DNA from 4 places in the Arthrobacter sp. P4_H3 genome. Region 2 is predicted to be linked to each of the others. Evidence: riboswitches for the same ligand, from Rfam matches in the RefSeq annotation. Region 2 holds a riboswitch; each other region holds the start of a gene.
The links. A riboswitch is a leader RNA that binds a small molecule or an ion and turns the genes downstream of it on or off. The one in region 2 is predicted to bind thiamine pyrophosphate.
Positions count from the first base shown of each region.

Region 1: linked by a shared signal. The riboswitch ahead of AC1DRE_RS10275 (ECF transporter S component) and the one ahead of thiD (bifunctional hydroxymethylpyrimidine kinase/phosphomethylpyrimidine kinase) in region 2 are both predicted to bind thiamine pyrophosphate.
Region 3: linked by a shared signal. The riboswitch ahead of thiO (glycine oxidase ThiO) and the one ahead of thiD (bifunctional hydroxymethylpyrimidine kinase/phosphomethylpyrimidine kinase) in region 2 are both predicted to bind thiamine pyrophosphate.
Region 4: linked by a shared signal. The riboswitch ahead of thiC (phosphomethylpyrimidine synthase ThiC) and the one ahead of thiD (bifunctional hydroxymethylpyrimidine kinase/phosphomethylpyrimidine kinase) in region 2 are both predicted to bind thiamine pyrophosphate.

Region 1 is NZ_JBFUKK010000005.1:454,873-462,522, reverse strand. Features, by position in the region: gene AC1DRE_RS10310 (Na+/H+ antiporter subunit A) at 1-518, shown strand, start outside; gene AC1DRE_RS10305 (Na(+)/H(+) antiporter subunit C) at 515-1,117, shown strand; gene AC1DRE_RS10300 (Na+/H+ antiporter subunit D) at 1,114-2,808, shown strand; gene AC1DRE_RS10295 (Na+/H+ antiporter subunit E) at 2,805-3,350, shown strand; gene AC1DRE_RS10290 (MrpF/PhaF family protein) at 3,347-3,625, shown strand; gene mnhG (monovalent cation/H(+) antiporter subunit G) at 3,615-4,022, shown strand; gene AC1DRE_RS10280 (DUF4235 domain-containing protein) at 4,110-4,373, opposite strand; TPP riboswitch at 4,548-4,691, shown strand; gene AC1DRE_RS10275 (ECF transporter S component) at 4,764-5,396, shown strand; gene AC1DRE_RS10270 (ABC transporter ATP-binding protein) at 5,413-7,044, shown strand; gene AC1DRE_RS10265 (energy-coupling factor transporter transmembrane component T family protein) at 7,041-7,650, shown strand, end outside.
Region 2 is NZ_JBFUKK010000001.1:636,899-644,548, reverse strand. Features, by position in the region: gene AC1DRE_RS02960 (Rne/Rng family ribonuclease) at 1-2,673, shown strand, start outside; TPP riboswitch at 2,779-2,876, shown strand; gene thiD (bifunctional hydroxymethylpyrimidine kinase/phosphomethylpyrimidine kinase) at 2,859-4,451, shown strand; gene rplU (50S ribosomal protein L21) at 4,775-5,083, shown strand; gene rpmA (50S ribosomal protein L27) at 5,145-5,408, shown strand; gene obgE (GTPase ObgE) at 5,526-7,115, shown strand; gene proB (glutamate 5-kinase) at 7,105-7,650, shown strand, end outside.
Region 3 is NZ_JBFUKK010000002.1:21,477-29,126, reverse strand. Features, by position in the region: gene thiO (glycine oxidase ThiO) at 1-1,156, opposite strand, end outside; TPP riboswitch at 1,143-1,262, opposite strand; gene thiE (thiamine phosphate synthase) at 1,289-2,008, shown strand; gene AC1DRE_RS03505 (ferritin-like domain-containing protein) at 2,005-2,679, opposite strand; gene AC1DRE_RS03500 (RNB domain-containing ribonuclease) at 2,721-4,193, shown strand; gene AC1DRE_RS03495 (DEAD/DEAH box helicase) at 4,484-6,214, shown strand; gene AC1DRE_RS03490 (DNA-methyltransferase) at 6,223-7,095, shown strand; gene AC1DRE_RS03485 (PHP domain-containing protein) at 7,170-7,650, opposite strand, start outside.
Region 4 is NZ_JBFUKK010000002.1:373,632-381,281, forward strand. Features, by position in the region: gene AC1DRE_RS05020 (ammonium transporter) at 1-547, shown strand, start outside; gene AC1DRE_RS05025 (P-II family nitrogen regulator) at 544-882, shown strand; gene AC1DRE_RS05030 (glucose-6-phosphate dehydrogenase) at 964-2,352, opposite strand; gene ffh (signal recognition particle protein) at 2,504-4,093, shown strand; gene AC1DRE_RS05040 (alpha/beta fold hydrolase) at 4,175-4,909, shown strand; gene thiC (phosphomethylpyrimidine synthase ThiC) at 4,878-6,761, opposite strand; TPP riboswitch at 6,756-6,863, opposite strand; gene AC1DRE_RS05050 (amidohydrolase family protein) at 6,949-7,650, shown strand, end outside.

The DNA.
Region 1 (7,650 bases), on a different contig from region 2:
TGGCTCCCGAACGGCGCTCCATCATCTTCGAAGTGGTCACCCGGCTGGTGTTCCACTCAATGGTCGTTTTCTCCATCTACCTCCTCCTCGCCGGCCATAACCTTCCCGGCGGCGGCTTCGCCGGCGGGCTGATGGCCGGGCTTGCCCTGACCATCCGCTACCTCGCCGGCGGCCGCTTCGAATTGCGGGAGGCCACCCCGGTGGGCGCGGGAACACTCCTGGGCATCGGGCTGGCCACGGCCGCGGCGTCGGGGGTGGTTCCGCTGCTGCTCGGCGGCCAGGTCTTCCAGAGCGCCATCATCGAACTGTGGATGCCGGTGTTCGGCGACATCAAGTTTGTCACCTCGACCATTTTCGACATCGGCGTCTACATCGTGGTGGTAGGGCTGGTGCTGGACGTGCTGCGCAGCCTTGGCGCCGAAATCGATGAACACTTTGAAGAGAGCCCGGCCGGCGAGACCGAAGGCCAGGAACCGGACGGGGTTCCCGCGGAAACCACCGGGAGGGGGAAAGCATGAACGTCAACCTGACACTGCTGACGGTCATGGGAGCCCTCTACGCCTGCGGCATCTACCTGATCATGGAACGCAGCCTCACCCGGGTGCTCTTGGGCCTGATGCTGCTGGCCAACGCGACCAACCTGCTGATCCTGGCCACCGGCGGCTACGCCGGCCTGGCACCCATGTTCAGCAAGGACACGGACCCCCGGGATTACAACGACCCCCTCCCGCAGGCGCTGATCCTGACCTCGATCGTGATCTCCTTCGCGGTGACTGCGTTCATGCTGGGCATCATCTACCGTTCATGGGTGCTGGCCCGCCGCGATGAGATCCAGGACGACGTCGAAGACCTCCGCGTGGCCGAAACCCCCAGCTTCGATGCCGAGGACGATTCCGAGATCCCCGTCGAGACGTCCGAGTTTCCGCTGACCATGATCGGATCCGACGGCCGGGGAATTTCCGATTCGGGTGTTTCCGGCGACAGCGCTTCCGGCGACAGCCCGGAGCACGCCACCGTGAAAGCGGGGGACCACAGCATCCGCGCCAAAGACGCCGCCGCGGAAGAACAGCCCGGCTCCCAAAACGTGACCCCCGGCCCCGAAGGAGGTGTGAAGTGAACATCGCAAGCTTTGCCCCGCTCGCCGTCGTACTTCCCATCCTCGGTGCCGCCCTGACGTTCGTGCTGATCCGGCACTCGCGGGCCCAGCGGGTGGTCAGCATCACGCTGCTGTCCCTGACCCTCCTGCTGGAGTGCATCCTGCTGGCTTCGGTGTGGGACGGCGGAACCGCGGCCGTCAACATCGGCGGCTGGCTGCCGCCGTGGGGCATTGTGATGGTGGTGGACCAGTTCTCCTCGCTGATGCTGGTGGTCTCCTCCACGGTCAGCCTCGCGGTGCTGGTGTACGCCACCGGCCAGGGCATGGCCGACGGCGACCAGGACGCCCCGCTGTCGATCTTCCACCCCACCTACCTGATCCTGGTGGCCGGGGTGTCCAACGCGTTCCTGTCGGGGGACCTTTTCAACCTCTATGTGGGGTTCGAGATCCTGCTGACGGCCAGCTACGTGCTGATGACCCTCGGCGGAACCGGCCCCCGCATCCGCGCCGGGGTGACCTATGTGGTGGTTTCCGTGGTGTCGTCGGTCCTGTTCCTGATCGCGATCGCGATGATCTACGGGGCGACCGGAACCATCAACATGGCGGACCTGGCCATCAAGCTGGCGGACCTGGATCCGGGAACGCAGATGCTGCTGCACGTGATGCTGCTGGTGGCTTTCGGCATCAAGGCGGCCGTCTTCCCGCTGTCCTTCTGGCTGCCTGACTCGTACCCGACGGCGCCGGCTCCCGTCACTGCGGTGTTCGCCGGCCTGCTGACCAAGGTGGGCGTCTACGCGATGGTGCGCACCGAGACTCTCCTCTTTCCGGGGGACTCGCTGAACACTCCCCTGATGGTGGCAGCGCTGCTGACCATGGTGGTGGGAATCCTGGGTGCGTTGGCGCAGAGTGACATCAAGCGTCTGCTCTCCTTCACCCTGGTAAGCCACATCGGCTACATGGTGTTCGGGCTGGCCATGTCCTCCGTGGCGGGACTGGGCGCGGCGGTGTTCTACGTGGCCCACCACATCACCATCCAGACCAGCCTGTTCCTGGTGACGGGCCTGATCGAACGACGCGGCGGAAGCTCATCGATCGACCGCGTTGCCGGGCTGGCCAAGCTGTCCCCGGTGCTTGCCCTGCTGTTCTTCGTTCCCGCCATGAACCTGGCCGGGATCCCCCCGTTCTCGGGCTTCCTGGGAAAGCTTGGGCTGATGCAGGCGGGCGTGGAGCTCGGCACACCGCTGGCTTATGCCCTGGTGATCGGCGGCGTCCTGACCAGCCTCCTGACGTTGCTTGCCGTAGCCCGCGTATGGAACCGTGCATTCTGGCGCAAGCCCGAGGACGCCGAGAACCCGGATCCGGTGCTGCTGGCCTCCCCTGAGGACTCCGATTCGGGCGACCGCGCGGGCAAGCGCAACGTCACGCTCCTGCCGCGGACCATGGTGGGATCAACCCTGGGGTTGGTGATCTTCGGCGTGGCGCTTACCGTCTTCGCCGGGCCGCTGTTCCGGGTGGCGGACCAGTCCGCCGTCGAGATGCTGGACCGGTCCGGCTATATCCAGGCGGTGCTGGGCGGGAACGCGCCGGTGCCCCCGATTGCCGAGCCGGAACCTATGCAGCCTGAACCTATGCAGCCTGAACCTGCCCGGTTTGAACCTGCCCGGTTTGAACCTGCCCGGTTTGAACCTGCGCCGCAGGAGGCGCAGAAATGAGCCGACGGCGGATCTCGATCCGGCAGGAGCTGCCGCTCCTGGTCTGGCTGGTGTTTGTCTGGGCGGCGCTCTGGCAGGACTTCAGCCCCGGCAACCTCCTGTTCGGGGCGCTCATCGCCGTGGTGGTGGCCAGGCTGTTTTACCTGCCCCCGGTGGAACTGGGCGGCCGCTTCAGCGTGGTGCGTGCCGTCCCGTTCGCGGTCGTGTTCCTGGGCAAGGTGGTGGCCGCCAGCTTCCAGGTGCTCTACCTAGCCGTGGCCCGCGGTCCTAAGGTGAGCAACGCCGTCGTGGCCGTCCAGCTCCGCAGCCATTCGGACCTGATGGTGACCGCCACCGGCCACGTCATCTCACTGATTCCCGGCTCCCTGGTGGTGGAGGTGGACCGCTCCACGTCCACCCTGTACATCCATGGACTGAACGTCCGCAACGGGGACGACGTGATGAGCCTGCGTAAGGAAGTCCGCGACACCGAGGCCGGGCTGATCCGGATCATGGGCACCCAAGAGGAACTTGCCGAACTGAAACAGGAGGTGGGCTCATGATGGAGATCGTGCTGACCGTGACGGCTGGGATCCTGTCCCTCGCGGCGGCCGGGGCAATTGTCCGCATCGCCATCGGCCCGTCCCTGCTGGACCGGGTCCTCGCCTCCGACGTGCTGCTGGCCATCATCGGGGCCACGCTCTGCATAGACATGGCCGTCAACCGGCACCTGAACAACCTGATGCTGCTCGTGGCGCTGTCCATCATCGGGTTCATCGGGTCCGTGACCGTGGCCCGCTTCGTGGCGGACCGGCGGGAGCAGCCCAATGAATCCTGAGGTTTCCGGTGTGGACACAGTCATCGACACGGTCTCAGCCGTCTTTATGGTGGTGGGCGCCGTGATGTCCCTCGGCGCGGCCGTTGGCCTGCTGCGCTTCCCCGACCTGATGAGCAGGATGCACGCCGCCACCAAGCCCCAGGTGCTGGGCCTCTTCCTGCTTCTGGCAGCGGTGGGCCTGCAGCTGCGGACCTGGTGGGTGTGGCCCGTGTTGTTCGTGGCGTGGATCTTCCAGGTGCTCACCGTGCCGGTGTCCGCGCACATGGTGGGCAGGGCCGGCTACCGCACCAAGCACCTGCACAGGGAACTCCTCACCACGGACGAGCTGGAAGCCGTGGTGCAGAAAGCCGCCGACAAACGTGACGCGGACGACGACGAAGCAAGCGGCCGGGCCTAACTTCCCATGGAGTTTTTGTCCAGATAACGCGACTTCGAGCCCGCTCATCGGCCATTATCTGGACAAAAATTCCAATAAGGGTGTGGGCTAGACGATGTCCTGGCTCTTGGCGAAGCGGGTGATGGCACGCTGGGTGCCGCGGTTGGCCAAAACCTGGATGATCGCGCTGACGGCTGCCGAAATCAGGGCAAAGGTCAGGGCGCTGCGCAGGGTGGTGGGAACGTCATCCTTGTCGCCTTTGGGCGGCTTCCTGCCGGTGACCTTTTCCCAGATGACGTCAACGGCCTTGGTGCCGGCGAATCCGGCCAGCAGGCTCACTCCGGTTCCAAGCAGCTTGATGAAAAGACTCATTCCAGGTACTCCTAAGACGGCGGAAACAGGGCTTCCCCTAGCCTAGCCCCCTCGGTGCGCGGAGCATGGTCAGCCTTCCCCCGGAACAAGGCGGCGGGCCACCCGATTGTGACAACTTCCCCCGGGATTTCGCGGGCTCCCGGGTGTAAACTGATCAACGCCCACAAGGGCGATTTGATACGACAGGGGAGCGTCGCCGTCGGGCATCACTGGAGCAGTCCAGGGGAACCGGAGGCGGGCGCTGAGAGTGCGGACAGCCGCAGACCCTCGAACCTGATCCGGTTAGTACCGGCGCAAGGGAGTCGAGTTCTCAGAGTGTCCGGCAGCAGGCGGCGGAAGCCGCGGTCCGGCCGGGAAGCACTCTCCCCTCCTGTACCTCAGGAGGAAGACATGACTGATATTTCTGCAAAGCAGACGTTGCACCACGGCAAGAAGAGCTGGCGCGTGGTGGACATTGTTGTTGCCGCGTTGATCGCCGTGGCCGGCGGCGTTATTTTCTGGGCATGGTCCCAGGGTGCCGCCGCTGTTTCACCGCCCATCAACGCCGTTTACCCGCCGCTGACCGGCCTCATCGCCGGCGGCTGGATGATTCCCGCCGTCCTAGGCATGCTGATCATCCGCAAGCCGGGCGCTGCCATCTTCTGCGAAACCGTGGCTGCCACCGGGGAACTGATCATGGGCTCGCAGTACGGTGCGTCCGTGCTGTTCTCCGGCTTCGTCCAGGGCCTTGGCGCGGAAATCATTTTCGCCGTGTTCGTCTACAAGAAGTTCAATCTGCCCGTTTCGCTGCTGGCCGGCGCCGCTGCAGGCTTCTTCTGCGGACTGAACGATGCGTTCGCGCCGTGGGGCTGGAACATCGCGTACGCTGCCGGTGACAAGCTGGCCTACATCATCTTCACCGCCATCTCGGGCGCCATCATCGCCGGGGGGCTGTCCTGGATCGCCACGCGCGGCCTGGCCAGGACAGGTGTGCTGAGCTCCTTCGCCTCCCGCAAGGCAGCCACGGAGCCCGTCTTCTCCTGATGACGGCACACTGCTCATGACGTTTACCGACAGCGTCCGCCCCGCAGCGGTCACGGCGCGGGGCTGGGGCTGGCGGCACGCCGGCCGGTCCCAGCCGGCAGTCCATGGCCTCGACCTGGACATTCAGCCGGGCGAACGCGTACTGCTCCTCGGCCCCTCCGGCGCGGGCAAGTCCACGTTGCTGCATGCCCTTGCCGGAGTGCTCGGTGACAGCGACGCCGGCGCCCACCACGGGGGCACCCCGGACGCCGAGGACTCCGACGAGACGGGCGCCCTGCTGATCGACGGCGCCCCGCCGCGCGCCCAGCGCGGGCGGGCGGGGCTGATGCAGCAGGACCCGGAGACGCAGGTGGTCCTCTCCCGTTTGGGGGACGACGTCGCCTTCGGCGCCGAAAACCTGTCCGTACCGCGCGGGGACATCTGGAAGCGTGTGGGGGAGGCGCTCGACGACGTCGGGCTGGCCCACCTGCCGCTGGACCATCCGACGTCGGCCCTGTCCGGCGGCCAGAAGCAGCGTCTGGCGCTGGCCGGCATCCTCGCCATGCGCCCGGGACTGTTGCTCCTGGACGAACCCACGGCCAACCTCGACCCCGCCGGTGTGCTGGAGGTCCGCGACGCCGTGGGCCGGTGCCTGGACAAAACGGGGGCAACGCTGGTGGTGGTGGAGCATCGCGTGGGCGTGTGGAAGGACCTCGTGGACCGGATCGTGGTGCTGCAGCCGGGATCGGCCACGGAATCCGCAGTGCTCCTGGACGGGTCCCCGGATCAGGTCCTGGCGCAGGCCCGGGACGTGCTCGTAGCCGCCGGCGTCTGGGTGCCCGGGTATGTGCCCGCCACCCGGACGCGTTCCGGTGCCGCAGGAGTGCCGGGTGCCACTGGTGGGCACGGTGCCGGAATGCCCGCTGGCGGGGACCTGCTGCTGGCCGCGGAAAGCCTGGCAGTATCCCGCGAGCGTCCCCGCCGCCGGCGTTTCAAAACCGTTCCGCCGGTCCCGGTGCAGTCCGGCATCACGGCGCAGGTCCGGGCCGGTCAGGCGCTGACCATCACCGGCCCCAACGGCTCCGGGAAATCCACGTTCGCCCTGACCCTCGCCGGGCTGCTCCAGCCGGTGGAAGGTAAGGTATCCGCCACGGTCGAGCTCAGTGACGGCGCCGGAATCGACCCGTACAAATGGAAGGCGGAGCAGCTGATCGCGCGGATCGGAACCGTGTTCCAGGAGCCGGAGCACCAGTTCGTCACCGGCCGGGTGCTGGACGAGCTGATGTTCGGCCCCCGGCACCTCGGTCACGGAGAGGAACGCGTGGACGAACTGCTGGAACGCCTCCGGCTGACCAAACTCGTGGATGCGAACCCTTATACACTCTCAGGCGGCGAGAAGCGCAGGCTGTCCGTCGCCACCGTCCTGGCCGCCCATCCCAGGGTGCTGATCCTCGATGAGCCCACGTTCGGTCAGGACGCCAACACCTGGGCGGAACTGGCGTCCTTCCTCTCCGAACTCCTCGACGCCGGCACGGCCGTGGTGTCCGTGACCCACGACCAGGAGTTCAGCGACGTCCTGGGCGGCACCGAGCTGAAACTTGGTGCGCCCCAGCTCAATCTTGCTGCGCAGGAACCCGGCCCGCGCAATCCGGAGGTGGCCGCGCCATGAGGGAAGCATTGACCCTGCACGCCAACCATGCCCTGCTCACCCGGGCCAATCCGCTGGCCAAGTTCGGCGTCGTGATGCTCATGACCGTGGTGCTGGCGCTGTCCATCGACTGGGTGTCCGCCTCCGTGGCGCTGGCCTTCGAACTGCTGCTCTTCCCGCTGGCCGGCCTGACCGTCGCGCTGCTGTGGCAGCGCGGGTGGCCGTTGATCGTGGCGGCCGCGCTGGGCGGCTGGAGCACCTCGATCCTGGCGCCGGACACCGGAAGGATCCTGCTCGACGTCGGCATCTGGTCCATCAGCGAAGGCTCGCTGGAGCTGGGGCTGGGGTTCCTGCTGCGGGGACTGGCGATCGCCCTTCCCGCGGTGCTGCTGATGAGCTGTACGGATCCCACCGACCTGGCGGATGCCCTCGCCCAGAAGGCGAAGCTGCCGCACCGCTTTGTCCTTGGCACGCTGGCGGCCATGCGGCTGGTCGGGCTGATGGCGGAGGAATGGCAGACCATCGGCATGGCCCGGCGCGCCCGGGGCGTGGGCTCGCACGGGAACCCCGCGCAGCGTCTCCGGGCGACGCTCGGGCAGAGCTTCGGCCTCCTGGTGCAGGCCATCC
Region 2 (7,650 bases):
GGCTCGGTCACTTCCATGATTTTCCAGGCACCCGACCTGAGCACCGTGGTCCGCCCCGCGGCCCCGGCCCCCGCGGTCACCCCTGCTGCGGCCGAGGAACCTGACGAGGAAGAAACCGGCGACGACGGCGATGCTGACTCCGGCGGCGCCCGTCGCCGGCGCAGCCGCGGGCGCCGCGGCCGAAGCCGCGTGGCCGACCGCGAAGCAACCGGCGAGGCCGAAGACGCCGAGGACGCCGATGAGGAGTCCACCCGGACCGCTGAGGACGGCGTGACGTCCCGCCGCCGTCGCCGCCGCCGCCGCGGCGACCAGGATCTTGAGCTCACCGGAGGGGAAGGCGACGACCCGCCCAACACCGTGACCCGTGTCCGTGCCCCGCGCGCCGTCAGCGAGGCGCCGGTCAACAACCGCGTCACATCCGTCAAGGGCTCCACCCGGCTGGAGGCCAAGAAGCAGCGCCGCCGCGAATCCCGCGATACCGGACGCCGCCGCACCGTCATCACCGAGGCCGAGTTCCTGGCCCGCCGCGAGTCCGTGGATCGTCAGATGATCGTCCGCCAGCGCGACGACAGAATCCAGATCGGCGTCCTCGAAGACGGCGTCCTGGCGGAACACTTCGTGTCCAAGACCCAGCAGGACTCCCTGATCGGCAACGTCTACCTGGGCAAGGTCCAGAACGTGCTGCCGTCGATGGAAGCCGCCTTCGTGGACATCGGACGCGGCCGGAACGCCGTGCTGTACGCCGGTGAAGTCAACTGGGACGTGGTCAACCTCGAAGGCAAGCAGCGCCGGATCGAGAACGCACTGAAGTCCGGCGACTCCGTGCTGGTCCAGGTCACCAAGGACCCGGTCGGCCATAAGGGCGCCCGCCTGACGAGCCAGATTTCCCTGCCGGGCCGCTACCTCGTCTACGTTCCCGGAGGTTCCATGACCGGAATCTCCCGCAAGCTGCCCGACGTCGAACGCAACCGCCTCAAGCGGATCCTCAAGGACCGCCTGCCGGAGGATGCCGGCGTCATCGTCCGCACCGCAGCCGAGGGCGCGTCCGAGGAAGAGCTCACGCACGACATCAACCGCCTGCGCGCCCAGTGGGAAGGGATCGAGGGCCAGGCAACGTCCACCAAGATCCTCGCTCCGGAACTGCTCTACGGCGAACCTGACCTGACCATCAAGGTGGTCCGTGACGTCTTCAACGAGGACTTCTCCAAGCTGATCGTCTCCGGCGAGGAAGCCTGGGACACGATCGAGGCCTATGTCACCTACGTGGCTCCGGACCTCGTGGGCCGGCTCGAGAAGTGGACCAAGGACACGGACATCTTCGCGGCATGGCGGATCGACGAGCAGATCCACAAGGCACTCGACCGCAAGGTCTTCCTGCCGTCCGGCGGTTCCCTGGTCATCGACCGCACCGAAGCCATGACCGTGGTGGACGTCAACACCGGCAAGTTCACCGGCAGCGGCGGCAACCTCGAGGAAACCGTCACCAAGAACAACCTGGAAGCGGCCGAGGAAGTCGTTCGGCAGCTCCGGCTCCGCGACATCGGCGGCATCATCGTCATCGACTTCATCGACATGGTGCTCGAATCCAACCGCGACCTCGTGCTCCGCCGCATGGTGGAGTGCCTCGGCCGCGACCGGACCAAGCACCAGGTGGCCGAGGTGACCTCGCTGGGCCTCGTGCAGATGACCCGTAAGCGGATGGGCACCGGGCTGCTGGAAGTCTTCGGCGAGCAGTGTGAAGCCTGCGCCGGCCGCGGCATCGTCACCCACGACGAGCCCGTGGAACACCGCCGCGCCAACGTTGTGGCCGCCGAGCATCACGTACCGCGGACGGAGAGCCAGCCGGCCCCGCGGACGGAGCGCAAGAGCCGCCGCCGCGGCAAGGGCGGTCAGGCTCCCGAGGCCGCTCCGCTGACGCCGGCCGCGGTCCATCACGAGCCCACCGATGCCGAGCGCCACGCCAAGGCCGAAGCTACCCGCGCTGCGCTGGCCAACATCGCCGCCGCGGCGCACGCCGCCCACCTGCACGACGCCGAGGCCGGCCATGCCGCCCCGGCGGCTGCCGCTGCCCAGGCGGCAGGGCAGGCACACGCTGTCCAGTCAACGCCGGCGCAGTCCGCTCCCGCCACGGCGCGGCCCGCCAAGGTGTCCGACGCCGAGGCGGCTGCCGCGGGGCGGCCGGCCGCGGTCCTGACTTTCGGCGGCGAAAAGGTTGCGCTTCCGTTCGTTGAGCACGCAGGGGAATCGCCGGCCACCGGTGCGGCCCTGACCCTCGACCGCCTGGCCGAGGCGTTCGCGCACCTTGGCGAGCCTGCAGCGGCTGAGCGCGCCGCGGCACCGGCTGAGCAGCCTGTTCCGGCGGTCCAGGCCCCGGCAGCCCGGGTTCCGGAAACGCGGGCCCCGGCAGCAGCCCAGGCTGCTGAAGCCGACTACACGGACCACACTGCGGTGCAGGGCCGGGCGCGCCGTCCGCGCCGCAACCGGAGTGCCAGCCGTGCCCAGGGCGCAGCGAACGAAACGTCCGTGGAACATCACGAGACCGCTCCGGTAGCCGCGGCAGGGCACTCCCATGAGGCGAAGGCACCGGAACCGGCACAGAAGGATGCGCGGGCAAAGGCTCCGGCCAGCGAACCGATCATCCTCGGCGTGGGAGTCCCGGCCTCCGAGCTCTGATCCCACCAGCCGACTGACACCGCGGGTGCGGTCCGAACCGGGCGTAGTAATACGCCGGATTCGGGCCGTACCCGCGAGTCCGTTAAAGGAAAACGGCTAGGCTAGGGGACTGACACGGGGTGCCGCGCACAGGGCCGGCTGAGATCCACACCCGTTGAACCTGTCCGGCTAGCACCGGCGAAGGGATGTCTCCTTTGTCTTCATCATTCCTGCCCACCCCTGCCTCCACCACGGAGGCCGGATCCACCCTGGACACCGGCCTGCGCGCTACCCCGCGGGTGCTGGCCATCGCCGGATCGGACCCGTCCGGAGGGGCGGGGATCCAGGCGGACCTCAAGAGCATTGCCGCCAACGGCGGCTACGGCATGGCCGCCATTACCGCCCTGACGGCACAGAACACCCACGGTGTCCGGGCCGTCCACGTTCCGCCGGCGGACTTCCTGACCGCCCAGCTTGAGGCCATCAGCGATGACATCAGCATCGACGCCGTCAAGATCGGCATGCTGGGTGACTCCGCGGTGATTGCCGCCGTCCGCAACTGGCTGGCAAAGTCCCGTCCCGGCGTCGTGGTTCTGGACCCTGTCATGGTGGCCACCAGCGGTGACCGGCTCCTGCAGGAGGCCGCCGAAGCGGAACTGCGTGAACTCCTCCCACTGGCCGACCTGATCACGCCGAACCTCGCAGAACTCGCGATGCTCCTCAACGAGCCCCTCGCGGGCGACTGGGAGGCGGCACTGGCCCAGGGCAAACGGCTTGCCGCCCAGGCCGGCACCACCGTGCTGGTTAAAGGCGGACATCTCGACGGCGGGGAATGCCCGGACGCGCTCGTCAACACCGAAGGGCTGCTGGCCCAGGATGTGGTGGTGGTCGACGGTGACCGGATCGCCACCCGGAACAGCCATGGGACCGGTTGCTCCCTGTCTTCCGCCATGGCCACCGTGCAGGCAAGGCTGGGGGACTGGGAGGCGTCCTTGCGGGCTGTGAAACCGTGGCTGCAGGGGGCGCTCCGGGAGTCCGGTGTGCTGGACGTGGGGACGGGCAACGGCCCGGTCCACCACTTCCACCATCTGGCGCCCAGGGGGCAGGACGTGCCGGCGGAAGGCCGGTTCGCCGCGGTGCTCCGGCAGGACGCTGGGCCGGACTTGGACGCCATCTACGGGCTGGACTTCATCCGCGGCCTGGCCGACGGTTCCCTCACGGAACGCCATTTTGCCTATTACCTTGCCCAGGACGCCCTTTACCTGAACGGCTATTCAAGGGTGCTGTCGCGTGCGGCCGCGATCGCCCCCACCGAGGCCGAGCAGCTGTTCTGGGCGCGGTCGGCCCAGCAATGCCTCGAAGTCGAGTCCGAACTGCACCGGACGTGGCTGAGCACGCGGACGGTGGACTCCGGACTGGGGCCGGTGACCAAGTCCTATGTGGACCACCTGCTGGCCTCGTCTGTTTCCGGCAGCTACGGAGTGCTGGTGGCAGCGGTACTCCCGTGTTTCTGGCTGTACGCCGAAGTGGGGGCCACGCTGCACGGGCAGTTCCTGGCCGCAGGATCGCCGTCCGGCCACCCGTATGCCGACTGGCTGCGGACGTACGCGGACGAGGAGTTCGCCGCCGCCACCAGGCAGGCGGTGCGGATCACGGACGACGCCGCCCGGGCTGCCTCGGAAATGGAACGGCAGGCAATGCGGGTGGCCTTCCGGCAGTCCTGCCGGTACGAGGTGAAGTTCTTCGACGCGCCGCGCCTGCACGCTGAACCGGAAAGCCTTCCAAAGCCGGTAGGATAGTGGGGCACGGTTCCGGAAGTCGTTGCAGTGGCAGGCCGTAATACACGGAGTGTCGCCTATCACGTACTACCACCGGAGCCAGCCTCATTTGCGGCCGAAGGCAAAATTAGCGTATTCTAGATCTTCGGTGCTTACGCCAACACTTGGGTTATGACCCCGGATCAGACTGTTTGGAATGACAAACGGAATTGTTCGTGGGATAACTCATGGGTTCCCCCGGGGAATCCACCGGCGTTGAGGCACAGCGTGAGCCAGGCCAAACAATTGGACCCAGGTTCCGCACGCAAATCTAGTAATAAACGTCGAGAGAAGTGAGTTCCCCAGTGGTGTACGCGATTGTCCGCGCAGGCGGCCGCCAAGAGAAGGTTTCCGTTGGAGACTTCGTTACCCTGAACCGCGTCCCCGGTGGAGCCGGCAGCACCATTGAGTTGCCCGCACTGCTCCTGGTAGACGGTGACAAAGTCACCTCTGCCGCTGCGGACCTGGCCAAGGTAACGGTTACGGCTGAGATCCTTCAGGACCTTCGTGGTCCGAAGATCGTCATCCAGAAGTTCAAGAACAAGACCGGGTACAAGAAGCGCCAGGGTCACCGTCAGGAACTGACCAAGGTCAAGATCACCGGTATCAAGTAACCTTCCGTTACTTTTCAGGTTTTCAGCAGATTCCCCAGAATTTTTAAGGCAGGCATTTCAAATGGCACATAAAAAAGGCGCGAGTTCCACTCGCAACGGTCGTGACTCCAACGCCCAGTACCTCGGCGTCAAGCGCTTCGGCGGCCAGGTAGTTTCCGCAGGCGAGATCATCGTCCGCCAGCGTGGCACCCACTTCCACCCGGGTGCAGGCGTTGGCCGTGGCGGCGACGACACCCTGTTCGCACTGACCCCCGGCGCCGTCGAATTCGGCACCCGCCGCGGACGTCGAGTCGTGAACATCGTTGCTGCTGCAGCTGCAGAGTAACAACAAGATCTGAACCGGTGGAGCGGGCCATTGATGGCCCGCTCCACTGTTCTTTTAACCGCATTACAATCAATTTGGGCGTCCAAGACGGTCAGGTTATGCACAGAGGAGATTCACGTGGCGAGCTTTGTAGACCGGGTAGTACTGCACGTATCCGGCGGTACCGGCGGTCACGGCTGTGTCTCCGTCCACCGCGAAAAGTTCAAGCCCCTGGGCGGTCCCGACGGCGGTAACGGCGGCGACGGCGGCGACGTCATCCTGCGCGTTGACGCCCAGACCACCACGCTGCTGGACTACCACCACGCACCCCACCGCCATGCCACCAACGGCGGACCCGGCATGGGTGACTGGCGCGGCGGGAAGAACGGCGAAACGCTGATCCTCCCCGTTCCGGAAGGAACCGTAGTCAAGACCAAGGACGGCCGCGTGCTGGCCGACCTCGTCGGCGAAGGCACTGAGTTCATCGCGGCCGCTGGCGGCCCGGGCGGTTTGGGCAACGCCGCGCTGTCCTCGCAGAAGCGCCGCGCCCCGGGTTTCGCCCTGCTCGGCATCGAAGGCGAATCCAGCGACATCGTCCTGGAACTGAAGTCCATTGCGGACATCGCACTCGTGGGCTTCCCGTCAGCGGGCAAGTCGAGCCTGATCGCCGCCATGTCCGCGGCACGCCCCAAAATTGCCGATTACCCCTTCACCACCCTGATCCCCAACCTGGGTGTGGTGCAGGCCGGCGACGTCCGCTTCACCATCGCCGACGTCCCCGGACTTATCGAAGGGGCCAGCGAAGGCAAGGGCCTGGGCCACCACTTCCTGCGACACGTAGAGCGCTGCGCAGCTTTGGTCCACGTTTTGGACTGCGGTACGCTGGAATCTGAGCGCGATCCGCTTTCGGACCTGGCCATCATCGAAGCCGAGCTCGAGAAATACGCGGTTGACATGAGCTTCGCCGGCTCCGACGGCGAGGTTGTCCCGCTGAACCACCGTCCCCGGCTGGTGGCACTGAACAAGGTCGACCTGCCTGACGGCAAGGATATGGCCGAGTTCGTCCGGCCCGAGCTTGAATCCCGCGGCTACCGTGTGTTCGAGATTTCCGCGACGAGCCACGAAGGCCTGCGACAGCTGGGCTTCGCCATGGCAGAGATCGTCAAGGCCGCCCGGGACGCCGTGGCTGCCACGCCGCCCAAGGTGCACGCACCCGTGCTGCGCCCCAGGGCAGTCAACGAGACCGGCTTCAAGATCCGCCGCGAAGAGAAGAACCTTGAGCCGCTGTTCCGCGTGTTGGGCGACAAGCCCGTGCGCTGGGTCAAGCAGACCGACTTCACCAACGAGGAAGCCATTGGCTACCTCGCCGACCGCCTGGCCAAACTGGGCGTGGAAAACGAGCTGTTCAAGCAGGGCGCCGTGCCCGGCGACACCGTAGTGATCGGTGAAGACGACGGCGTGGTGTTCGACTGGGAGCCCACCATGATGGCCGGCGCCGAGCTGCTCGCCTCTCCGCGTGGCACCGACGTCCGCTTTGCCGACATCGGCGACCGCCCCACCCGCGGGCAAAAGCGCGACGAACAGCAGGAGCGCCGCGACGCCAAGGCTGCGGCCCGGGCTGAACTTGAAGCCGAGCGCAAAGCCGGCATCTGGACTGAATCAGTCAGCGGGCGCCGTGCCGCACGGCCGCTTAAAGAAAGCGGACTGACCACCGAGAATGAGGAGTGAACCCCCACACGTGACCGATAATTCCGCAATTGTCATCGAGGAACCCAGGACCGACGACCGTAGCGTGCTCGCGAGGGCCCGCCGCATCGTCGTCAAGGTTGGATCATCGTCGCTCACCAGCATCAAGGGTGGGATCTCAGAAGAGGCGCTGATCCAGCTGTCGGATGCGCTGGCCGCGAAGAGCAACGCCGGCACGGAGATCATCCTTGTTTCCTCCGGCGCCATCTCCGCCGGCCTGGCACCGCTGGGCCTCGTGAAGCGCCCGCGGGACCTTGCCACCCAGCAGGCGGCTGCAAGCGTCGGGCAGGGGCTGCTGATGGCCCGCTACACCCATGCCTTCGCAGCGCACGGCGTGACCGTGAGCCAGGTGCTGCTGACCGCGGATGACCTTATGCGGCGCAGCCACCACATGAACGCCTTCCGCGCGCTGAACCGGCTCCTGAACCTGGGCGTCGTGCCTGTGGTCAACGAGAACGACACCGTGGCCACGCACAAGATCCGCTTCGGCGACAACGACCGGCTCTCCGCCCTGGTG
Region 3 (7,650 bases), on a different contig from region 2:
GGACGCCGTGACGGAAGAATCCGGTGGCAATGATCAGCCCTTCAATGTCCCGGCCGGTGCGGGCGTCCGCGACCCGCCCCAGCAGCGGCGCGTTGTCCGGCGTTCCCGGACGGGCCCTGGCGGTGGCTTCCAGGAGCTCCAGTTCAGCGACGGCCGGCACCAGCACCTGCGCGTCGCGGAGCAGCTGGTAGACGCCGCCGGCTGAAACGGCGGTTTCGGCAGGTGCCGCCGGTTCAGTGCCGGTGCCTTCAACGTCCGCAGCGGCGAGGGCGTCTTCGCGCTGCGTCGCCCCGATCACCACCGTTCCGTCCTGCCGGGGAACGATGTAGACGGGGATTCCGTGGACCATGCCGCGGACAGTTGATGTCACCAGCGGCTGCAGGTAAGCGGGAACACGCAGGCGCAGGATGTCACCGTACACCGGGCGGAGCGGCAGCCTCAGGCCTGGTGGCAGCCCGCCCAGTGCCGCAGACCCCAGCCCGTTGGCAACGATGGTCTCCCCGGCGTTCACGGTGCCTCCCCCGGCCAGGCCGACCCCGCTGACCCGCCCGTCCTCCCAGAGCAGGCCGGCGGCCCGCTCATGCACGGCGGTACCTGCCAGGGACTCTGCGATCAGGGCGAGGAGCCGGCGGGGATCCACCTGGTGGTCGGCCGGAATGTCGAAGGCGCAGGAGATCCCGGGGCTCAGCAGCGGCTCGCGGGCCCGTGCTTCCCTGACGGTCAGCGGTTCCACTGTGAGGCCGCTTGCCTGCTGGACTCCCCGCAGGTCGGCAAGCGCCCGGCGGTCGGCGGCGTCGGCCCCGACGGCGAGGGTCGACGTCGTGAGGTAGCCGGTGCCGGCGGCTCCGGCGCCGGTATCCTGCGCCTCGAGGCCTGCGGCGAAGGCGGGCCACAGCCCCGAGGAGTGGAGCATGAGTTCCAGGAGCTGTTCCTCCTGGTAATGGAGTTCGCTCACGGGCGCCAGCATGCCGGCGGCGGCCCAACTGGCGCCAGTACCCGGTGCGTCGTCGATGAGCACCACGGACCTGCCGGACTGCCGGGCTTCCCAGGCGATGCCGTGGCCGATGACCCCTCCGCCGATGACGGCGACGTCGGCGTTGATTTCCCGGGCGCGTGCGGCGGGAAGGCCTGCTGCGGGTTGCGGGTTCATTGTCATCCTTCCCTACGCCGGTACTAACCGGATCAGGTCAAGCGGTCGGCTCTGACGCCCTCTCAGCCCTGCAGCTTTGTGACAGCTGCGGCGGGCTCCCGCGGTACCACCCCAGTTTAGAGGAACTAGGCTGGTGACATGACCGAGCACGCCGTCCTCACCAGCGCCCGCCTGTACCTCTGCACCGATGCCCGCACCGACCGGGGCGATTTCGGGGACTTCGTCGATGCCGCCTATGCCGGCGGCGTTGACATCATCCAGCTCCGGGACAAGAACCTGGAGGCCGCCGAAGAGCTCGAGCTGCTTGAAGTGCTGGAGGCTGCGGCACGCCGCCACGGCCGGCTGTGGTCGGTCAACGACCGCGCCGACATCGCCTCGCTCGCCGGCGCCCCGGTTCTCCACATCGGGCAGAAGGACCTTCCCCTGGCTTCGGCCCGGAAATTCCTCGGCGATGACGCCGTGATCGGCCTGTCAACCCACAGCCCGGAGCAGATCGACGCCGCCATCGCCGACTCTGCCGGTCCCGGCGGACTGGACTACTTCTGCGTGGGGCCGGTGTGGGCCACTCCCACCAAGCCGGGCCGGGCCGCCGTCGGCCTCGACCTGGTCCGCTACGCGGCCAGTGCCATCGGCAAAACAACAGGCAAAACAGCTGACCGCGCGGATGGAGCGACCGCTGGCGGTTCGCCGCTGCCGTGGTTCGCCATCGGCGGCATCGACCTGGGCAGCGTTGAACAAGTCGTGGCTGCCGGAGCGCAGCGCATCGTGGTGGTCCGCGCCATTACCGAGGCAGACGACCCGGCCGCAGCGGCCAAGTCGCTGTTGGAGGCGCTCGACGCCGGCCAGCAGGACGTCTAGCCGGTCAGGCCGAGCTGCGTCATACGCCGTGAATGGTTCCGCGCCAGGCCGGAGATCAGCCCGCTGACCAGCTCTTTCGCTGTGGCGTTGTCCTCGCCGCCGATCAGGCTTGCCAGGAAGGCGTGCTCGTAGCTGACGCGCTGTGCCTGGGTCAATGCTTCGCCCAGCAGCCGCCTGCCCCAGAGCGCAAGTCTCGACGCGAGCCTGGGGTCATCGGCCAGGGCGCTTTTGAGCCGTTCGCGAAGGACCTCGGTGGTCTCTTCGGAGTCCTGGATCTGTTCTATGAGTTCGCGCGTGGCGGAATCCACATACTGCGAGATGGCCCGGTAAAAGTCGGCTGAGACCGTGTCGATGACGTAGGCCTTCATCAGGGATTCGAACCAGTCCGCCGGGCGTGTCCGCGAGTGGAAGTAGTCCACGGCAGCCTGGAACGGCAGCATGGCGTCCTCGGCATCGATGTTCATACTGGCCAGCCGGGAGCTCACCAGCTCGTAGTGCCGGAACTCAACCACGGCAATCCTGCCAAGTACGGCGCGGTCGTGGAGGGTGGGCGAATACCGCGCGTCCGCGGAGAACCTCTCGAAGGCCGACAGCTCCCCGTAGGCCATCATTCCGAACAGGTCTGCGACGAAGCGGTTGTAACGAGCGGTGTCAGCCGGGGATGAGCTCATCAGCCAAGACTAATGGCGCAATTCGAGCTAATCTGACTTTCGTGTCACATCATCGCCTGTCTCCAAGTGTCCACGAGCAGACCAACCGTCTGGCCGAGGCGCTGCACGCGCTCCGGACGGAATTAGAGCTTCCCGGCCCCTTCCCTGATGATGCCCTTCAGGATGCGCTGGCGGCCATTGCGGAGCACAAGATGCCTGACTTCGACCTCACGGACGTGGAATTCCTGACCATCGATCCCCCTTCCTCGACAGACCTGGACCAGGCCCTGTTCATTGAACGGTCCGGCGGTGGCTACAAGGTCCTCTATGCCATCGCCGATGTGCCATCCTTCGTGCAGCCAGGCGGGGCACTCGACGCCGAAACCCGCCGCCGCGGGCAGACCTTCTACGCCCCCGACGGGCGGATCCCGCTCCATCCGGAAATCATCAGCGAGAGTGCCGGCAGCCTGCTGGCGGGCCAACTGTGCGCCGCGTTCGTCTGGGAGTTCGAGCTGGATCAGGCGGCGCATGTGCAGTCCGTGCTGGTGCGCCGGGCCAGGATCCAGAGCCGGGCGAAACTCAGCTACAGGAGCGTCCAGGAGGACCTCGATTCGGGCGCGGCCGGCCCGGTCCTGCAGCTCCTCAAGGAGGTGGGGCTCAAACGCGTGGAACTGGAGAGGCTGCGCGGGGGCGCCAGCCTGAACATGCCGGACCAGGAAATCGAGCAACTGCCCGACGGCGGCTACCGCATCGTCGCCGCGCCTTCCCTCCCGGTGGAGGACTGGAACGCGCAGATCTCCCTGATGACGGGCATGGCGGCCGCGGACCTGATGCTCGAGGGCAAGGTGGGCATCCTGCGCACCATGCCGGCGCCGGACGAACGCTCCCTCCTGCATTTCAAGCGGCAGACGCACGCCCTGGGAAAGCCCTGGGACGGCCAGGCCAGCTACGGCGAGTACCTCCGGTCCCTTGATCCCACCGACCCGCAGCAGCTGGCCATCATGCACTCCGCCGGGATGCTGTTCCGGGGCGCCGGCTACACGCCCTTTGACGGCACCGTTCCGGATGACGCCATCCAGTCGGCCATCGGGGCGGCATATGCGCACACCACTGCCCCGCTGCGCCGGCTGATCGACCGTTTTGTCCTGGTGATCTGTGAAGCGCTGAGCAACCGCACGGCTGTTCCCGGCTGGGCCCGGGAGGCACTCCCCTCCCTGCCGGAGATCATGGCCGCCTCGGACCAGCTGGCAGCGCGGATGGAACGCCTTGCCCTCGACACGGTGGAGGCGGCCCTGCTCATCAACCACGTCGGGCAGGAGTTCGACGCGGTGGTCATCTCGGGGTCGAAACCGGGCAAGCCGAACGGCAACGGCGGCAACGGGAACGGCAACGGACCGTCCGGCATCATCCAGATCGCCGACCCCGCGGTGACGGCCAGGTGCCCCGGCGAGCTCGAATCCGGCACCACCGTGCGGGTCAGGCTGCTCTCTTCGGACATCGCCACGCGGGAGATCAAGCTGGAACTGGTGGACTGACTTGCGCGGCGTGCCCGGGGGCGTCAGTCGGGGATGGTTGCGCTCAACGGCTAGACTGAGTGAGTAGTAATGGATGCCCGGTCGTTGATTTCCTTGATTTACGAATTCAACAAGCCCGCCCCTACGCGATCTTGAGACACACCAGCTGGTCCCCAGTGCCAGCATTTAGATAGCCCGCGATCGGCTTCCACTGGATTTGCTTGCGCGCTCGAGCGTGCTCCGGAACGGCCTTGCGGCCGGCCCCGTTGAGCAGGCGGCGCCAATGCCCAAATGAATAAGGAAACTCCCCTGTGAGTGAATTGCACACGCACCAGCTTCTGACCGACGACTCCGGAACGGAATCGATCGAGCCGGAAGAGACCATCATCTCGGACGAAAAACCTCATGAGATCGAGGAGAAGTCCTTCGCCGACTTCAACGTCCGCGCCGACATCGTGGAATCCCTGGCCGATGCCGGGATCACCCACCCCTTCCCGATCCAGGCGATGACCCTGCCGGTGGCACTTGCCGGCCACGACATCATCGGCCAGGCCAAGACCGGCACCGGCAAGACCCTGGGCTTCGGCATCCCCGCGCTGCAGCGCGTCGTGGGCCGCGACGACCCCGGCTTCGACAAGCTGGCAGTCCCGGGCGCCCCGCAGGCACTCGTGATTGTGCCGACCCGTGAACTGGCCGTCCAGGTGGCCAAGGACCTGGAGAACGCCGCCAAGAAGCGCAACGCCCGCATCGCCACGATTTACGGCGGCCGCGCCTATGAGCCCCAGGTGGATGCCCTGCAGAAGGGCGTCGAGGTTGTTGTCGGTACGCCCGGCCGCCTGATCGACCTGTACAAGCAGAAGCACCTGAGCCTGAAGAACGTCAAGATCGTCATCCTCGACGAGGCCGACGAAATGCTGGACCTCGGCTTCCTGCCCGATGTCGAGACGCTGATCGCCGGAACCCCGGCCGTCCGTCAGACCCTGCTGTTCTCCGCAACGATGCCCGGCCCGGTCATCGCAATGGCCCGACGCTACATGACCCAGCCCACCCACATCCGTGCAGCCGACCCGGACGACGAGGGCCTCACGAAGCGGGACATCCGCCAGCTCATCTACCGCGCGCACAGCATGGACAAGATCGAGGTCGTATCGCGCATCCTGCAGGCCCGCGGCCGCGGACGCACCATCATCTTCACCAAGACCAAGCGCACCGCCGCCAAGGTGTCCGAGGAACTGGTGGATCGCGGCTTCGCTGCGGCCGCCATCCACGGCGACCTCGGCCAGGGTGCCCGCGAGCAGGCCCTCCGGGCCTTCCGCAACAACAAGGTTGATGTCCTGGTGGCCACGGACGTCGCTGCTCGCGGCATCGACGTGGACGACGTGACGCACGTGATCAACTACCAGTGCGTCGAAGACGAGAAGATCTACCTGCACCGCGTAGGGCGCACCGGACGCGCCGGCAACAAGGGCACAGCCGTCACGTTCGTTGACTGGGACGACATGCCGCGCTGGGGCCTGATCAACAAGGCCCTTGGCCTGAGCGTGCCCGAGCCGGTGGAAACCTACTCCTCCTCGCCGCACCTGTTCGAAGAGCTGGACATCCCCGAAGGCACCAAGGGCCGGCTGCCCCGCGACAAGCGGGTGCTGGCCGGTGTCGATGCCGAGGTCCTGGAGGATCTGGGCGAGACCGGCAAAAAGCCCGGGCGCGGCGGCGCAAGGGACAGCGGCCGCGACAACGCAAAGGACGGTGCCCGCGGAGCCGGACGGGACAGCGGACGCACAGGCGGGCGCGATACCCGCCGCAGCGGCAGCGAGGCCGCCGGACGCTCCGGGGACCGCCGTCGTCGTACTTCCGACAGCAGCACCGCAGCCGCTCCGGCAGCCGAGGCGGCACCCGTGGTCGCGTCGGCTTCCGCGCCGGCCGAGGTGGACCGCGCCACCCGCGCCCGCCGCCGCACGCGCACGCGCCGCCGCAACGGCGAAGTGGTGGCCGGCGGAAACGCAGCGCAGGACGGCGCGCAACGTGGCAACACCGAGGCCTAACCCCCTCAATGACTGACACCGTCTGGGCGCCGGACGGCAGCAACCTGGTGGTACACGCGGACAACGCGGAGTACCTGCCAACGCTGCCGGACGGCGCCTTCACACTCATTTACGTCGACCCGCCCTTTAACACGGGCCGCTCCCAGCGCCGCCAGCAGACAACCATGGTGCGCAACGCGGACGGCGACGGCGACCGCGTAGGCTTCAAGGGCCGCTCCTACGACACGATCAAGGGCGCCCTGCACAGCTACGACGACGCGTTCAGCGACTACTGGTCCTTCCTGGAACCAAGGCTCGTGGAAGCCTGGCGGCTGCTTGCCGACGACGGCACCCTGTACCTCCACCTGGACTACCGGGAAGTGCACTACGCCAAAGTGATGCTGGATGCCATCTTTGGCCGCGAGTGCTTCCTGAACGAAATCATCTGGGCCTACGACTACGGCGCCCGCGCCAAGTTCCGCTGGCCCACCAAGCACGACAACATCCTCGTGTACGTCAAGAACCCGGCCAAGTACCACTTCGACAGCGCCGAAGTGGACCGCGAACCGTATATGGCACCCGGCCTGGTGACTCCCGAAAAGAGGGAACTGGGCAAGCTGCCAACGGACGTCTGGTGGCACACCATCGTCTCCCCCACCGGCAAGGAGAAGACCGGCTACCCGACGCAGAAGCCCGAGGGCCTGATCCGCCGCGTGGTGGCCGCCTCAAGCCGTCCGGGTGACTGGTGCCTGGACTTCTTCGCCGGATCCGGCACGCTCGGAGCCGTGGCCGCCAAGCTTGGCCGGAAATTCGTCTGCGTGGACCAGAACCAGCCGGCCATCGACGTCATGGCGGGCCGCCTCGCAGCGCACGCGACATTCACGTCGTTCCCGCCCAACTAGGTAGCAGCAGGTGTCGTTTTGGCCGCCCAAAACGACACCTGCTGCTACCTAGTTGGGGTAGGAAACGGCAGAGTTCACGGACGCACGACGGCGGTGCCGGTCGCCTGCTCTTCGATCCTCGCCAGGACCTCCGGGGAGGTCAGGTTCTCGCCCAGCAGGTTCGGCTTGCCCGTCCCGTGGTAGTCCGAGGATCCCGTCACCAGCAGGCCGTGCTCCGCGGCGAGCGCACGCAGGTAGGCCCGTCCGTCTTCAGGGTTGTCGCGGTGTTCGACCTCCAGGCCGGCCAGGCCGGCGTCGATCATTTCCAGGTAGGTCCGTCTGCCCACCACACGGCCGCGCGCGGACGCCACCGGGTGGGCGAACACCGGCACGCCGCCCGCCGCCCGGACAAGTGCCACGGCCACAGCCGGATCCGGAGCGTAGTGCTGAACGAAGTACCGGGAGTGGGACGTCAGGATGGACGCGAAGGCCTCGGTCCGGTCCGCAACCACTCCTGCCGCCACCAGGGCGTCGGCAATATGCGGCCGGCCCAGCGTTGCGCCCGGTGCCACGTGG
Region 4 (7,650 bases), on a different contig from region 2:
CCTGGTGGCCATCACCCCGGCCTGTGCCAATGTTTCCCCGATCGGTGCCATCGCCCTCGGCGTAGTCGCAGGTGTTGCTTCCGCACTGGCAGTCGGGCTGAAGTTCAAGCTCGGCTACGATGACTCCCTTGACGTCGTCGGCGTCCACCTGGTCTCCGGCGTCGTAGGCACTGTAGCCATCGGCTTCCTCGCAACCCCGACCCAGGGCCAGGCAGGTCTCTTCTACGGCGGAGGAACCAGCCAGCTCGTTGCCCAGGTTCTGGCGGCACTCATGTCAATCATCTTCACCGCGGTCATGACCGCCATCATCGCCTTCCCGATCCACAAGACCATGGGCTTCCGCGTCTCCCAGGAGCAGGAAGTTGTGGGTGTGGACCTCAGCCTGCACGCAGAAACCGCCTACGAATTCGGCGTCGGCGGCCACGGCGGGAGCTTCCAGCCGCTGCATGAACTGATCACCGGCAGGCAGGGCGACGAGCCGGCTCCGGTCTCGGAAGACGGCAAGAAGACTGACGCAGCATCAGGCAAGGAAAGTGTGGGGGCATGAAACTGATCACAGCAATCGTCCGGCCGGAAAAGCTCGACTCCATCCGGGAGGGGCTCGAATCCTATGGTGTGCAGGGCCTTACGGTCAGCGCCGCCAGCGGATACGGCAGGCAGCGCGGATACACGGAGGTGTACCGCGGGGCTGAGTACAACGTGGACCTGCTTCCCAAGATCCGCGTCGAGGTACTGGCCACGGACGAACAGGCGGACGACATCCTGGATGTCATCATCGCCAGCTCCAACACAGGGCGTGCCGGAGACGGCAAGGTCTGGACGGTGGATGTTTTTGAAGCTGTAAGGGTACGCACGGGAGAACGCGGCTCGGCCGCCATCTAGCACGCGGCAAGCCCAAGCCTTTCGGCAAAGAACGGGCCCGGCACCTGAAAAGGAGCCGGGCCCGCTTTTGTTGCGGAAGGCCTACACCGGCCAGTTTTCCGGTCCTGAGGTTCCGGCGGCATATTCCTCCAGCGGAACACTGCCGCGGCCCCATGCCTTGATCACCGGCTCAACGATCCGCCAGCAGTCCTCGGCGGTGTCCGCCCGCACCGAAAGCAGCGGATCGCCGGTGAGGACGCCCTCGAGCACCTCACCGTAGGGGAGCAGCTCGGACGCGCTGAGCTCGGCGTTGAGGGTGGTCCGGTCAAGGCTGAGGACGTTGCCGGGGCCGTTCACGTCGACGTCGAACTGCAGGGTGTCCGGCCCGAACCCGATCCTGAGCTGATTCGGCGAATCGACGCCGGTGAAACCCTTGGGCAGATGGGGCACCGGCTTGAAGGTGACCACGGCTTCCTTGCGTTTTGCCCCGAGCGCCTTGCCTGAACGGAGAATGAAGGGGACGCCCTGCCAGCGCCAGTTGTCGATGTCCACCCGCACCCCGGCCAGGGTCTCGGTGTTCCTGGACGCGTCCACGCCTTTTTCCTTGGCGTAGTCCGGCACCTCCCGCCCGTCAATGGATCCTGCCGTGTACCGGGCGCGGCGGGTGCTTGAGCGGTAGGGCGCCTTGATGCTGCTGGCGCGCAGGAGGGTGGCCACCGCATCCCGGAGATCGCGCTCGCCAATGGAGGCGGGTGGCTCAATGGCCATCAGGGCCATGATCTGGAGAAGGTGGCTCTGGATCATGTCCCGGAGCGCGCCGGCGGCGTCGTAGTAGCGGGCGCGGCCTTCCAAGGCCAGGTCCTCATCAAAGATGACCTCCACCTTTTCGATGTAGTCCCGGTTCCAGACCGGTTCAAGGAAGGTGTTCGCGAAGCGGAGGCCCAGGATGTTGAGCACCGTCGCTTTGCCCAGGAAGTGGTCCACCCGGTGGATGTGGTCCTCCGGGACCAGCGCCGCCAGGGTCTCATTGAGATGGCGGGCGGAATCCTCGCTGGACCCGAACGGCTTTTCCATCACGAGCCTCGTGCCCGCTGGAACGTCCCCGGGGGCCAGCACTTCGCACGCCTTCTGGCTGACGTGGGGCGGAAGCGCGAAGTAGACAGCCACCGGAGCCTCAAGGCCGGACAACAGGGCGGCGAGCTCCCCGCCCGCCGTCACGTCCAGCTGGTGGTAAGCGGTTGTTCCGGCGATTCGCTTGAGCTCCCGCTTGCCCGCAGCGTCTGCCTGCGAGTTCGAATCGGCGAAGGACGACTCCACACGCTCAAGCCACTGTTCCGGCGTCCACGGATCCGAGCCGGCCCCCACGAGCGCGAGCCCGGCCGCCCGCCCTTTGGCGGCCAACCGGGCTAGTCCCGGCAGCAGCAGCCTGCCGGTGAGGTCCCCGGACGCACCAAGGATGAGCAGGGTTTTTACAGTTGTTTGGCTGGCCATCCTGCCAGCATGCCATCTTGAAGGGCTGTCTTGGTACCCTAGATAGTCGAGTCCCGTTGTCGAGGCAGTTGGTCCAGGCCAACAACAGTCACGACTCTGGCGAGCCGCACCGGCCGCCAGCTGTAGATCCACTGAAAGAAGTGCACGGCGCGTGTTCAATTCACTCTCTGACCGGTTGACAGCAACCTTCAAGAATCTCCGTGGCAAGGGCCGCCTCACCGAGGCGGACGTTGATGCCACCGTCCGCGAGATCCGGCGGGCCCTGCTGGACGCTGACGTTGCCGTGTCCGTGGTGCGGGAATTCACGGGACGGGTGCGTGAACGTGCCCTCGGTGCCGAGGTTTCCGGTGCATTGAACCCCAGCCAGCAGATCGTCAAGATCGTCAACGAGGAACTGGTTGAGATCCTGGGCGGCGAAACCCGGCGCATCCGCCTGGCCAAGACCGGCCCCACCGTCATCATGCTGGCCGGCCTCCAGGGCGCCGGCAAGACCACCCTCGCCGGCAAGCTCTCCAAATGGCTGAAGTCCCAGGGCCACAGCCCCATCCTGGTTGCCTGCGACCTTCAGCGGCCGAACGCCGTCACCCAGCTCCAGGTGGTGGGTAAGCGTGCCGGGGTTCCGGTTTTCGCCCCCCACCCGGGCGCCACCTCCACCGAGCTGGATCACCCAGCCGGCGACCCCGTCGCGGTCGCCCGCGCCGGCGTCGAAGAAGCGCGCCAGAAGCTGCACGACGTCGTCATCGTGGACACTGCGGGACGGCTCGGCGTGGACGCCGAAATGATGGAGCAGGCACGCCAGATCCGCCGGGCCATTGTCCCGAACGAAGTGCTCTTCGTCATCGACTCCATGATCGGCCAGGACGCCGTCAACACGGCGCTCGCCTTTGATGAGGGTGTCAACTTCACCGGCATCGTGCTTTCCAAGCTCGACGGCGACGCCCGCGGCGGTGCCGCCCTTTCCGTCGCGTCGGTCACCGGCAAGCCCGTCATGTTCGCCTCGACCGGCGAAGGCGTGGACGACTTTGAGCTGTTCCACCCGGACCGCATGGCGTCCCGCATCCTCGACATGGGTGACGTCCTCACCCTGATCGAACAGGCCGAAAAGTCGTGGGACAAGGACGAAGCCGCCCGGATGGCGAAGAAATTCGCCGACCAGGAGGACTTCACGCTCGACGACTTCCTGGCCCAGATGCAGCAGATCCGCAACATGGGCTCCATGAAGAAAATGCTCATGATGATGCCGGGCGCGCAGAACATCCGACAGCAGCTTGAGCAGTTCGACGAACGCGAAATCGACCGGGTGGAAGCGATCGTCCGCTCGATGACCCCGCACGAGCGCGTTGCCCCCAAGATCATCAACGGTTCACGCCGGGCACGCATCGCCAAGGGCTCGGGTATGCACGTCTCGGACGTCAACGGCCTGCTGGAGCGGTTTGCCCAGGCGCAGAAGATGATGAAGAAGATGGCAGCTGGCGGCGGGATGCCCGGAATGCCCGGAATGCCGGGCATGGGCAGCGGCGGAGGTGCCCGCAAGGGTGTCAAGAGCGCGCCCAAGAAGAAGGCCAAGTCCGGGAACCCGGCCAAGGCGGCCCAGGAACTCCGCGACGCCGAGGCCCGGCGCGCGAATGCCGGGAAGGCACTTCCCAGCGGCGCCGCGTTCGGCCAGCAGGGAGCGGACTTTGATCCGTCACAGCTCAACCTGCCCAAGGGCTTCGACAAGTTCCTCGGCGGGAGCAAGTAGTTCCTGGCGGCGAAGTCACCCGTACGGGCAACTCCGGTGTCTGCTGGCCGGAATGTCCGGCGATTGCCATAGGGTTGGTCCATGTTTAAGCAGCGCGTAGTGTTCGTCCACGGCTCGGGGGCCTTCGGGTCCGCCGCGTGGCCCAAGCAGCACGGCATGGCCTTGGCCTACGACGCTCTGTTCCTTCGCCGCCATGGCTTTGACACTGCCGCGGAACCCCTCGAATCGGACTTCCAAGCCGACGCCGACATTGTCCTGGGTGCTTTGGCTGACGAGGGCCGGGGCGCTGCCGGCGGGCATGTTGTGGCGCATTCCCAAGGTGCCATTGCGGCCATGATGGCGGCCGTCGAACAACCGGCCCTGGTGCATTCACTCACCCTCGTGGAGCCCGCCTGCCTGTCCCTGACTGCCGAACTGCCGGCCACCGCCGCACACCGTGCCCTCATGCAGCCGCTGTTTGATGTGCGGCACCAGCTCGCAGACGATGACTTCCAGCGGGAGTTCGTCCGGCGGGCGTTCTCCGTGCACAGCGACAACCCGGCGACGCCGGAGGCGCGGAGCGCCGCCCGCCGGCTCCGGCTGCAGGCACCTCCGTGGGAGGCTCCGCTTCAGATCGTGCCGGGAGTCCCCACCCTGGTGCTCACCGGAGGCTGGGAACCGCTTTATGAGGAAATCGCCGGCTACCTGCGCGAAACCGGTGCCCTGCACCGCGTTGCCGCGGGCGGACACCGGCCTCAGGACTCGGTGGAGGGCGACCGGGTCATCCGGTCGTTCATCGCAGAGGTCAGCCGGCGTCAGCACTCACAGGCGTCTTAGCGGTTCCTTCACCGGCAGTGCTGCGCGCGCCCGGCCCCTTCGGGTCGGGAAGGCTAAGCTCCGGCAGGTAGACCTTGCCGCCCGCGGCAAGGAATTCGTTGCTCTTCTCGCGCATGCCGGCAGCCATCTCGGCGAGGGCCGTCTGGGCCTCGGCTGAACCGTATTCGTCCCTGATGTCCTGGCTGATGCGCATCGAGCAGAACTTGGGACCGCACATCGAACAGAAATGAGCAGTCTTCGCCGGCTCGGCAGGCAACGTCTCGTCATGAAACGCTTCCGCGGTGACCGGGTCCAGCGACAGGGCAAACTGGTCCCGCCAGCGGAATTCGAACCGGGCCTTGGACAGCGCGTCGTCACGTTCATGCGCGCCGGGGTGGCCCTTGGCGAGGTCGGCCGCATGGGCGGCGATCTTGTAGGTGATCACGCCGGTCTTGACATCGTCCTTGTTCGGAAGCCCGAGGTGCTCCTTGGGTGTGACATAGCAGAGCATTGCCGTGCCGTAGCGGGCGATTTCCGTGGCGCCGATGGCGGAGGTGATGTGGTCGTAGCCCGGGGCTATGTCCGTAACCAGGGGCCCGAGGGTATAGAACGGGGCGCCCTTGCACAGTTCCTGCTGGCGTTCCACGTTCTCGCGGACCAGGTGGAACGGCACGTGGCCGGGGCCCTCCACCATCACCTGCACGTCGAACTCCCAAGCGCGCTGCGTCAGCTCGGCCAGGGTGTCCAGTTCGGCGAACTGGGCGGCGTCGTTCGCGTCCGCCGTCGCACCCGGCCGCAGTCCGTCGCCCAGCGAGAACGCGACGTCGTACTTGGCGAAAATTTCGCACAGCTCGTCGAAGTGGGTGTACAGGAAGTTTTCCTGGTGATGCGCCAGGCACCACCCCGCCATGATGGCGCCGCCCCGGGACACGATTCCGGTGACCCGCTTGACCGTGAGCGGAACATAGCGGAGCAGCACGCCGGCGTGGATGGTCATGTAGTCCACGCCCTGTTCGCACTGCTCGATCACGGTGTCCCGGAAGATCTCCCAGGTGAGGGCGTTGGCCTCGCCGTTGACCTTCTCCAGGGCCTGGTAGATCGGTACCGTGCCGATCGGGACCGGGGAGTTGCGGATGAGCCATTCCCGGGTGGTGTGGATGTCGTCGCCGGTGGAGAGGTCCATCACCGTGTCGGCGCCCCACTGAGTGGCCCACTGCAGTTTGTCCACTTCCTCGGCAATGGAGCTGGTAACCGCCGAGTTGCCGATGTTGGCATTGATCTTCACAAGGAAGGCCTTGCCGATGATCATCGGTTCGGATTCCGGGTGGTTGATGTTGTTGGGGATGATGGCGCGTCCGGCAGCCACTTCGCTGCGGACCAGCTCCACATCGCAGTTCTCGCGGAGGGCAACGAACTGCATCTCGGGCGTCACCACACCCTGCCGTGCGTAATGCATCTGTGTGACAGTCTTGCCCTCGACGGCGCGGCGGGGCACCGGCTGCGCGCCCTTCCACTCTGCGGACGCGGCGCCGCGGCGCACTGCCGACTTGCCGTCGTCGAGCAGGTTCCGTTCCCGGCCGCTGTAGGGCTCGGTGTCGGACCGCGATTCGATCCACCGGGTCCTGAACGGTTCCAGGCCCACCACGGGATCGCTTCCGGGCCCCGCTGTCCGGTACACCCGGAACGGGGGGTTGGCGGCGCCGCCCGGAGAGTCCTCCAAGGCAATTTCGGTCACCGGCACCTTGATCCCGGTGGCCTCGTCGGCGATGAACGCCAACGAATGGGACTTCAGGGACTGCGTTTCAATCGTGCCCGGCTTGCCGGAATCGGCGTCGTTTTGGGCAGGGATCAGCTGTGTTTCTTGTGTATTCACGGAATACTCACTTCCTTCGCCGGCATTACCCGGACAGGTTCAACGGTCGCAGGCCGCGTCAGCCCGATCTCAGCCCCTGCAAGGGCACCCGTGTGGTCGTAAACGAAGCTACCACAGGGCCGGGCGGTGCCCTTGTCACATGGCGCTCAAGTCCGGCGGCGGCAGCCCGCCGGACTAGGCTTGAACCATGGCTGGCATTATCGAATTCAGCGGGACCGTGCTCACCGCCCCGGACCAGGAACGGCATGGCCTTTGGGCTGTCGACGGCAGGCTGACGTTCAAGCGGCCGGCCGTTCCCGCTGATGTTGTGCTGGACGGCTGGGTCCTGCCGGGCCTGGTGGATGCGCACTGCCACATCGGGCTCGGACCCGCCGGTGACGTTACCGAGTCCCTGGCCGAAGAGCAGGCCATGACGGACCGGAACGCCGGCGCCCTGCTGGTCCGCGACGCCGGCGCCGTGCACGACACCCGCTGGCTCCAGCACCGCCCCGAACTGCCCAGGATCATCAGGGCCGGCCGGCATGTTGCCAGGAAGAGCCGCTACCTGCGGGGATTCGCCGTCGAGGTTGAACCGGACAGCCTGGTCGAGGCAGTGCGGAAGCAGGCACTCGCGGGCGACGGCTGGGTCAAGCTGGTGGGGGACTGGATCGACCGGGGCGCCGGCGACCTAGCGCCGTCGTTCCCCGCCGCCGTGGTGCGGGACGCTGTCCGCGCCGCCCACGATGAAGGCGCCAGGGTGACCGCGCACTGTTTCGCCGAGGACACGCTGGATGACATGCTCGACGCCGGCATCGACTGCATCGAACACGGAACAGGCCTTCTCCCGCGGCATCTGCCCCGGTTCGTGGAACAGCGCGTCCCGATTGTTCCCACGCTCATCAATATTGCG